DNA from 3 places in the Anaerostipes faecis genome. Region 2 is predicted to be linked to each of the others. Evidence: a T-box and tRNA genes for the amino acid it is inferred to sense, from the RefSeq annotation. Region 2 holds a T-box; the other regions hold tRNA genes.
The links. The T-box of region 2 lies ahead of thrS (threonine--tRNA ligase). A T-box ahead of a tRNA ligase gene usually reads a tRNA of that ligase, here a tRNA-Thr.

Region 1 (3,279 bases), on a different contig from region 2:
TCTGGACGGTATTGAAGATCCTCACAATCTGGGAGCTATTATAAGAACAGCAAATCTTGCCGGGGCTCATGGCGTCATCATTCCTAAAAGAAGGGCAGTGGGACTGACCCCGACGGTGGCAAAAACATCCGCAGGAGCGCTTAATTATACCCCGGTGGTGAAAGTGACCAACTTGTCAAAGACGATGGAAGAACTGAAGGAGCGGGGGTTATGGTTTGTCTGTGCCGATATGGATGGAGACATCATGTACCGCCAGAATTTAACCGGTCCTATAGGACTGGTCATCGGAAATGAGGGCAGCGGTGTCAGCCGCCTTGTGAAGGAGAAGTGTGATTATACCGCTTCTATTCCGATGAACGGCGATATTGATTCTCTGAACGCATCGGTTGCAGCCGGCGTGCTGGCTTATGAGATCGTGAGGCAGAGACTTTTAAAATAGGGGAACTATGAAAGACTTTGAACATTATTCTGACAGGGACCTGTTAAATGAGATAAAAAGCGGTGACGATCAGGCGATGGATTTTCTGCTGAACCGGTATGGGGGACTGGTGCGCAGGGAATCCAGGAAGTTCTTTCTGGCCGGGGCCGATGAGGAGGACTTGATCCAGGAAGGGATGATCGGTCTTTTTAAAGCTGTAAAAAATTATGACAACGAAAAGAACGCTTCATTTTCCACATTTGCATCACTTTGTGTAAAACGGCAGATTTATACGACGGTGACGGCTTCCAAGAGAAAGAAACACGGTCCATTGAACAACTATATCTCACTGTTTAATGAACAGGGGGAGGAAGACCAGTTTATGGAAGAAGACACGAATCCGGAACAGGTTCTGATACAAAAGGAAAACATCTCTAACTACTATAAGAAAATTGAGACAAAGCTCAGCGGCTTTGAGAAAGATGTGATGGAACTTTATCTGAGCGGAGAAAATTATGTGGAGATTGCCGTAAAACTGGACAAACCGAAAAAGTCCATCGACAATGCGATTCAGAGGATCCGCAGAAAATTAGGGGAAGAAAGTTAATCACCCGGAGGGGGAGTATACATGCAGAATGTTTATGTGTTGTCCGATATTCACGGCCAGAGCCGGGCTTTTTTTGAGATGCTGGAGAAGATCCGGTTCTCTTCAGAGGATAAATTATTTATTATCGGAGATGTGGTGGACCGTGGGCCGGACGGCATCCAGCTGCTGGAATATATAAGGGAACAGCCGAATATGGAACTTCTCATGGGAAACCATGAAGACATGTTCCTAAGAACTATGGATGACGAGGAATCATGGTATGAGACGTGGCTTTTTAACGGCGGAGGGGTTACTTTAGCTTCTCTTATGTCGTTTCCGAAAGAAGAACAGGAGCAGTGTATCGAGTTTGTTCGAAAGCTCCCTCTTTACCGGATGATCACAGTAGAAGGAAAGCGTTATCTTTTGGTTCATGCCGGCATTGATGCAGCACTGGGAGATTCAGAGGAGAAGCTCTCAGAGATGGACCGGGATACTCTTCTGTGGACACGCAGGGAGTTTTTTAATGCCGTCCTCTCCTGTCCGTATACCGTCATTTTTGGACATACGCCTACAGGCGCACTGCTTTATTATGCGGGGACTTTGACGGAAGAAGCCAGGAAGCAGGCTGCCGCATTTCATATCGCAAAATGGGATCAAAGGATCGCTATTGACTGCGGGGCCGCCTATGGTGAAAATCTTGGCTGTCTGAGATTGAATGATCAGGAAGAATTTTATATAAAAATATGAAAAATTATTGACAAGAATCGATCGGTATGATAAATTTAATAACGGTCTTGCTGATGTGGCACAGGTGGTAGCGCACCTCATTGGTAGTGAGGAGGTCACGGGTTCAACTCCCGTCATCAGCTTATCGTAAGAAACGGCTCAAACTATGATTTTATAGGTTTGGGCCGTTTCTTTTACTAAAAACGTTCGAAAACTATATAATAACAATACATGAGACAAAGTCGAGAGGAAAAGCATATAGATACAATTTACAAGGTGATTTTGAAATCTATTTCGGAAGTGAATCCTGAGCCGGATAAGATTGAAGCAATCGCAGAGGCAAAAGCAAATAAAAGTGCTGCAATTTTGCATGAAGATATTCATTGGGATTAGTCATGTTAAACGTCTGTAGAAGCAGATTCTTTGTCACATGAGAAGATGGTAAATCAAAAACAATATTGTTATAAATAGTAAATTTTTATGCGGGTTAAGAGGCACTGAAACACAGGCGATTATGAGACGGGTTACTCAGCTACCCGTCTCTTTTTCTGCAAATGTTACGGATGGGAAAGGGTCTACCCAGGAACAGGTACTCGGAAAAGAAATCGAATACACAAGAACTATATCTACCACTGAAAAGGGAACCCACATAAATATACATATTCTGCTGCTTAACGGCAGTAAGTCTATAATATTTTAGGAATACATAAATAGAAATATGGAGGTAACACAAACTGGAACTAAAGATTTTAAAACAGGATTTTTCGGACTTGACTGAGAAGTTCTGTGAAAAGATTGCGCTGAACGTTTGGAAACTTCCCTGCAATATGATATGATGAATCCAGAGAAAATTTATGGAAGAAAGGAACGACAGATGTTAGACGGAAAGAAATCATTATTCAGTGGCATGCAGGCCACCGGTACTATTACATTGGGCAATTACCTGGGAGCATTAAAAAACTGGGTGGACATTGATAAGGATCAGTATATGTGTTTTTACAGTGTTGTGGACATGCATTCCATCACAGTAAGACAGGAGCCTTCGGAACTTAGAAAAAGGGCCAGGAGCCTTTTGGCACTCTATATAGCGGCAGGACTTGATCCGGTGGAAAACTGTATTTATTACCAGTCACACGTTTCGGCACACGCTGAACTCATGTGGATCTTAAACTGCTTTACCTATATGGGGGAAATGAACCGGATGACCCAGTTTAAAGATAAGTCTCAGAAGCATCCGGAAAATATCAACACAGGACTTTTCACTTACCCGGTACTGATGGCGGCAGACATTTTGCTGTTTCAGTCCGATGTGGTACCTGTGGGGAAAGATCAGACGCAGCATCTGGAGATCACCAGAGATATTGCAGAAAGATTCAACAAGATTTACGGTGATGTCTTCACGATTCCGGAAGCATACATCGGCAAAGTCGGACAGAAGATCATGAGCCTCCAGGAGCCGGAGAAAAAGATGTCCAAATCTGACGAGAATGCCAATGCGCATATACTGCTTTTGGACGACCCGGACACAATTATGAGAAAGTTTAAGAAG
Region 2 (3,279 bases):
CTCCCGCAGGATGTTTCTGGAAGGGCGTATTTACCGAAAAGTTCCGGCCCAGCGTGTGTTATTCCTGCTACGGGTAAAAAAATGGCTCCGCGCGTCCAAGACGATGCTTACCGTTTCTATTTTTCAGTTTCTGTGGTCTTTTACGGTCATCGGGGGCATCATAAAAAAGTATTCCTATTACCTCGTGCCTTACATCGTGGCAGAAAATCCGTCAATCAAATCCTGTGATGCAATCCGGCTGTCCAGAGAGATGATGAACGGACATAAGTGGCAGTGTTTTCTATTTGAAATGTCCTTTCTGGGCTGGATTTGGGAAGTGAGCCTGCATTTAATCGCCAGCGGTGTTTTTACCAACAGGGGGAATCCTTCACGGTCCCTGGCTTCCCATCTACGGAGCCGACGGAATCTTGATCCTGACTCTGTTAAACAAAATGAGACAAAAACCGGTCCTGGAATTTATCAGTATCGTAGCTGTCTGCGGCTGTGTGGAATATTTTACTTCCGTTTTTCTGGAAATGATGCATCACGGGCAGAGATGGTGGGATTACAGCGGCTACTTTCTGAATATCCATGGAAGGATCTGCGCGGAAGGTCTGCTTGTTTTCGGTATTGGAGGGCTGGCCATCGTATACGTCCTGGCGCCGTTTCTTGACAATATGATACAGAGACTTCAGCCGAGAGTCATGGTTTTTGTCTGTTCTATGCTGCTGGGACTTTTTCTGACGGACCAGGTTTACTCAGCGGGATCTCCCAATGTAGGAAAGGGGATCACTCAGAACGATTAGAGATAAGTTTGTTTCTGGCATCTAAATTTTTTGCTATGAAAAAGGATTGATTTCACAAATTAACAGTGTTATAATATGTGGGAAATAAAAAAGCGTTGAAGAGAAGAGTAGTCTGTGAAAGTCTTCCAGAGAGAGATGCATTTGGTGAGAGCATCTTAAGTACTAAAGCAGATGAAGACCACCTCCGAGCGGCTGCAAACCAGCCCGGCCGACACCGTTATCGTCAACGAAGTGGTCTGCTTTACGATATGAAGCAGGCAACCAAGGGTGGAACCGCGTGAATAACGTCCCATGGAATTTTCCATGGGGCTTTTTTTATTCCATAGGAAAGTTCTCCTATGGAATAAAAAAGCCCTCCGGGCACGATGTGCCAAGGAAGGCTGCTTTGCAGCCGCACATCGGCGCGCAAAGCGAAACAAGTCCCTCAAAGAGTGAGGGGTTGGGGCGTTGAAGCGGGCTTGCCCACTTTGTTCTTACAATACAAGAAAGGAAAAATACTATGAAGATTACATTAAAAGATGGATCTGTTAAAGAGTACGGCCAGAGCATATCTGTCATTGATATTGCAAAGGATATCAGCGAGGGACTTGCAAGAGTTGCTTGTGCAGGAGAGATTAACGGGGAAGTCGTGGATTTAAGGACTGTTGTGGAGAATGACTGCGAACTGAGCATCCTTACCTTTGACTCAGAAGGGGGAAGACATGCCTTCCGCCATACCGCATCCCATATCCTAGCCCAGGCTGTAAAACGCCTGTACCCGGAGACAAAGCTTGCCATCGGGCCGTCTATCGACAATGGATTTTACTATGACATGGAGAAGGATACTCCATTTACACAAGATGATCTGGAGAAGATTGAAGCAGAAATGAAAAAGATTGTAAAAGAAAATCTGGAGATCACTTGTTTTACAAAACCAAGAGAAGAAGCAATCGCATTTATGAAGGAACGCAAGGAACCGTACAAGGTCGAGCTCATCGAGGATCTTCCTGAGGATTCCGTTATCAGTTTCTATCAGCAGGGTGAATTCATTGACCTGTGTGCAGGACCTCATCTGATGACAACAAAGCCTTTGAAAGCGTTTAAGCTCACAAGCATCGCCGGAGCATACTGGCGCGGCAATGAAAAGAATCAGATGCTCACCCGTATCTATGGAACAGCATTTGCAAAAAAAGCGGATCTGAAAGATTACCTGACCATGATGGAAGAAGCGAAAAAACGTGACCACAGAAAGCTTGGAAAAGAACTCGGTCTCTTTATGATGAGAGATGAAGGGCCGGGATTCCCATTCTTTTTACCGAATGGTATGGTGCTTAAGAATACTTTGCTGGACTACTGGAGAGAAATCCATAACAAAGCAGGATATGTAGAGATCTCCAGCCCGATCATGCTGAGCAGGCACCTGTGGGAGACATCCGGACACTGGGATCACTACCAGGAAAATATGTATACAACGGTCATCGATGAAGAAGACTTTGCCATCAAACCTATGAACTGCCCAGGCGGCGTTTTAGTATACCAGTCAGAGCCACGCTCTTACCGTGACCTGCCGCTTCGCATGGGAGAACTGGGATTGGTACACCGCCACGAAAAATCCGGACAGCTTCACGGACTAATGCGTGTCCGCTGTTTTACACAGGATGATGCCCATATTTTTATGATGCCTGAGCAGATCAAAGATGAGATCAAAGGTGTCGCAGCGCTGATCGACCAGGTTTACAGCCTGTTTGGATTCAAATACCATGTGGAATTGTCCACCCGGCCGGAAGACAGCATGGGAAGTGATGAAGACTGGGAGATGGCTACAGATTCTTTGAGGAGCGCACTGGACGATCTTGGACTTGACTATGTAGTCAATGAAGGGGATGGAGCATTCTACGGACCGAAGATTGATTTCCATCTGGAAGATTCCATCGGAAGAACATGGCAGTGCGGAACCATTCAGTTAGACTTCCAGCTTCCTCTGCGGTTTGACCTCCATTACACTGGAGCAGACGGAGAGAAGCACCGCCCGATCATGATCCACAGGGTTGCTTTTGGTTCCATCGAACGGTTTATCGGTATCCTGATTGAACACTTCGCAGGAGCATTTCCAACCTGGCTGGCACCAGTGCAGGTGAAGGTCATTCCGATCTCTGACAAGCATTTAGACTATGGAAACAAGGTGCTGGATGCGTTAAAAGAAGCCGGCATCCGCGCTGAGATTGACACCAGGGCTGAAAAGATGGGTTATAAGATCCGGGAGGCACAGCTTCATAAGATCCCATATATGCTAGTTGTGGGAGGAAAAGAAGAAGAAAACCAGGCCGTTTCCGTGAGAAGCCGATTTAAGGGAGATGAGGGGCAGATGTCCTTAGATGAATTCCTTTCTGCGGTCAAAAAGGAAATTGAGACAAAAGAGATCCGCCAGGTAGAAAAAGAAGACGAAGAGAAATAAATGAAAATATCCCGAATACGGCGATGAACGTATTCGGGATATTTTTTAATTACTGGCTAT
Region 3 (3,279 bases), on a different contig from region 2:
GACAGAATGCTTCTGCAGATTGAACAGCAGCTGCTTAACAATCTATAACAGAACATATTTGACTTGGCAAAAGCCTTACAATAAAAAACTCATATCATACGCCCAACAGCCATGTGATATGAGTTTTTTATTATCTCAATTATTCTTTTTAATGTGCCCCGTTTAATTTCATACAATAGTAAGATGCCATTACTGGCTTCCCATTCTTATAACCGACGATTTTGATTGGTAAAGAAGCAGTATGTTTTTTGGGGTCTTTGTGTTCCGGTATAAACTGTTCTGACCATCCGGGTTTTATGATTCCATCGCAGTTGGACAGTCCGGGCATCTTTCCTGTATAAGGTCTTCCCTTTTACCACTGTTGCCGTGTCATACACTTTGTTTACGAACATTTTCCAAAGGAGGAAGTGCTGATTTTTATTTAGTTCCTGAGCTTAATTCTCTCTGCATCATTATTTATACATTTATAGGCCGCATCTGAAGATATCCAAAATTTTTGAAAATTAAAATTATGTTTTAGTAATTTCTTATGAAAACTATTATCTTTTATTACATCACGCTTAAAGTCTTTATTTGATTTGCTTCCTGTCAACTCCTTAATTTGCCTTATATCACAGCTTCGTATTAATTCATCCTCTAAATTTTTCACTTGTGTAATACACAAAACTTCCTTTACAGTACTTTACAATCTTCTCCTTCGACCAAATAATGATAATATTTATTTTTTCTCTTTTCACTCATTTACTATCCTCTTTTGCATAAAAACTCTTATTTTAAATCAGCTATTTTATAAACATAGTCTACACTTGGCGCTGACGAAAACAAATCATTATCCACTGCATTCCTTAAAGAATCTGTGTTTCGCTTTAAATATTGAGCAGCACTAATACATTTAATTGGTTGAGACTCATCATTTGAATCTTTTCTCAAAAATACAAACGAATGCTTTGGTAAAGGCAAATCCAGTATATCAGTATTATGCGTTGTAAAAAACAACTGATCGTTACCTTTTGTAACAATCCTATACAGATCATATGTATTGATAATAAAATCCATAGAGAAAGAAGCTTCCAATTTACGATACATTGAAAAAACATTGAAAAGACCGTTTTCGATGTTTCTAAAAAGACATAAAAAAATAGCGCAAACACTGATATCTACAGTGTTTGCGCCAAAGCTGAAAACCGGATTTGAACCGGCGACCCCTTCATTACGAGTGAAGTGCTCTACCAACTGAGCTATTTCAGCATGTCAGGAGCCTTTTATGCTCCTTTTGTCAAATATTCTTCAATTGTTGTGATGGCAGTTTCTTCATCTGCTCCGTCAGCAACAACAGTGATATTGTCTAAATCATCCAACCCAAGACTCATCATACCCATGATACTTTTTCCATTGATCCTTTTGTTGCCTGCCTCGATTAAAATCTTGCTCTCAAACTGGCTGGCCATCTGGACAAGAAAAGCAACCGGACGTTCTTCCTTGTTCTCGGTCACATGAATATCGATACTCTTAGAAATCATAATGATCCTCCCATTCTCATATCTTCAGCGATCTTACTCAGCTTCTTAAGACGATGATTGACCCCTGATTTGCCGACGGGGGGATTCAGCATCTCTCCTAGCTCTTTCAGAGTAGCCTCCGGATGTTCCAATCGCAGATAGGCGATGTCTTGCAGTCCCTGGTTCAGTTCACTAAGCCCTCTATGCTCTTGTAAAAATCGAATATCCTCGGCTTGCTTCACGGCTGCTGACACTGTCTTGTTGATGTTGGCAGTCTCACAGTTTACACGGCGGTTCACCGTGTTCCTCATATCTTTCAAGATACGGACATTTTCGAGGTTCATCAAAGCTATATGTGCTTCCATGATGTTCAGTACATCAACGATCTTGGCACCTTCTTTGATATACACTACATAGTACTTCTTACGAATAACTATTTTAGCATCTAATTCAAAAAAATCAAGCACATCTTGCAATTGTTCCGCAAATTGTTCATGAAGAGTTACAATTTCAAAGTGATAATTCTTCTCCGGATCACTCATGGAACCGGCTGCCAGAAATGCTCCCCGGATATAGGCTCTTTTACAGCACGTGTTCTGCAGGACTAATCCAAAGTTTTTCGGCTCGAAATATTTCACTGCTTTCAATAATAAAACACAATCCTCATGTTTGTCAACAAAAACCGAATAATTTCGACTTCTTTTCAGATATTCGTTGCGTTTTACCTGAAGTTCTCCATGAATACCGAATGTATCTTTCAGCAGCGTAAAAAATCGTTTCGCCACAGATACATTCTCCGTATGGACCTTTACCAGATAGCTTCCCTGCTCTTCGCGGACTTCCCCGCAAAAGTTAAGAATACCGGCAAGCTCTGCGATTTTACAGTGTCTTGCTCCGCTCGTAAGTCTTGCAAGTTCTTCTTTCACTTCACTTGAAAATGACATTTCCTACCTCGTTATATCTCTATGCTCAACTTTCACCGGATATGGCAGCTGTTTTAATTTTTCTGCCAGTGCATTCGTGATGGTGACAGAACGGTGTTTCCCTCCGGTGCAGCCGATGCCTATGACAAGATTATATTTTCCTTCTTTGATGTAGTTGGGAATCAGAAATTTGAGCATATCTTCTAATTTCTCTAAAAATACTCTGGACTCCTCATGCTTCATGACAAACTCCTGGATAGGACCGTCATTGCCGGTCAGAGGACGCAGGGAAAGGTCATAATAAGGATTGGGAAGGAATCTTACGTCAAACACCAGGTCTACATCTGCCGGTATGCCGAATTTGAACCCAAAAGACACTGCTGCCACATTGAAATTAGCATATTCCTCTTCCCGGACAAATATCCTGTCAATTTCAGCCTTCAGCTCCCTTGTGAGAAGCTGGCTGGTATCTATGACATAATCCGCATATTTTTTTAATTCATTCACTGCTTCCCGCTCTTTTTCAATGCCGTCTTCAATCCGGCCGCTGCGTGCCAGGGGATGATTTCTTCTGGTCTCCTTGTAGCGTTTGATCAAAATACGGTTGCTGGCATTGAGAAACAGAATCTCAAATTTGACACCCATATCATGGACTTTTTTTAACTCATCCAAAAATTCATCAATGGATGCTCCGCTCCGGATATCAATGCCGAGAGCGACATTGGATATATTTGCAGTCTTGTCAAGGGTAAGCTCAGCAAATTTGCACAGCAGTCTGGTTGGAAGATTATCCACACAAAAATATCCAATATCTTCCAGCATTTTGAGAGCACTGCTCTTTCCCGCCCCCGACATCC

Region 1: it has a tRNA-Thr gene. The T-box ahead of thrS (threonine--tRNA ligase) is inferred to sense a tRNA for this amino acid. The anticodon was not compared.
Region 3: it has a tRNA-Thr gene. The T-box ahead of thrS (threonine--tRNA ligase) is inferred to sense a tRNA for this amino acid. The anticodon was not compared.

The regions. Positions count from the first base shown of each region.
Region 1 is NZ_CAJSYK010000002.1:58,308-61,586, reverse strand. Features, by position in the region: gene rlmB (23S rRNA (guanosine(2251)-2'-O)-methyltransferase RlmB) at 1-439, shown strand, start outside; gene QGT46_RS01905 (sigma-70 family RNA polymerase sigma factor) at 447-1,025, shown strand; gene QGT46_RS01900 (metallophosphoesterase) at 1,047-1,751, shown strand; tRNA gene QGT46_RS01895 (tRNA-Thr) at 1,801-1,873, shown strand; gene trpS (tryptophan--tRNA ligase) at 2,605-3,279, shown strand, end outside.
Region 2 is NZ_CAJSYK010000026.1:9,618-12,896, reverse strand. Features, by position in the region: partial or broken gene QGT46_RS17375 (hypothetical protein) at 1-271, shown strand, start outside; gene QGT46_RS17080 (hypothetical protein) at 190-354, opposite strand; gene QGT46_RS14030 (putative ABC transporter permease) at 342-785, shown strand; T-box leader at 872-1,080, shown strand; gene thrS (threonine--tRNA ligase) at 1,285-3,219, shown strand.
Region 3 is NZ_CAJSYK010000004.1:6,311-9,589, reverse strand. Features, by position in the region: gene QGT46_RS04225 (ImmA/IrrE family metallo-endopeptidase) at 1-48, shown strand, start outside; gene QGT46_RS04220 (hypothetical protein) at 769-1,056, opposite strand; tRNA gene QGT46_RS04215 (tRNA-Thr) at 1,176-1,248, opposite strand; gene QGT46_RS04210 (HPr family phosphocarrier protein) at 1,263-1,520, opposite strand; gene whiA (DNA-binding protein WhiA) at 1,517-2,443, opposite strand; gene rapZ (RNase adapter RapZ) at 2,447-3,279, opposite strand, start outside.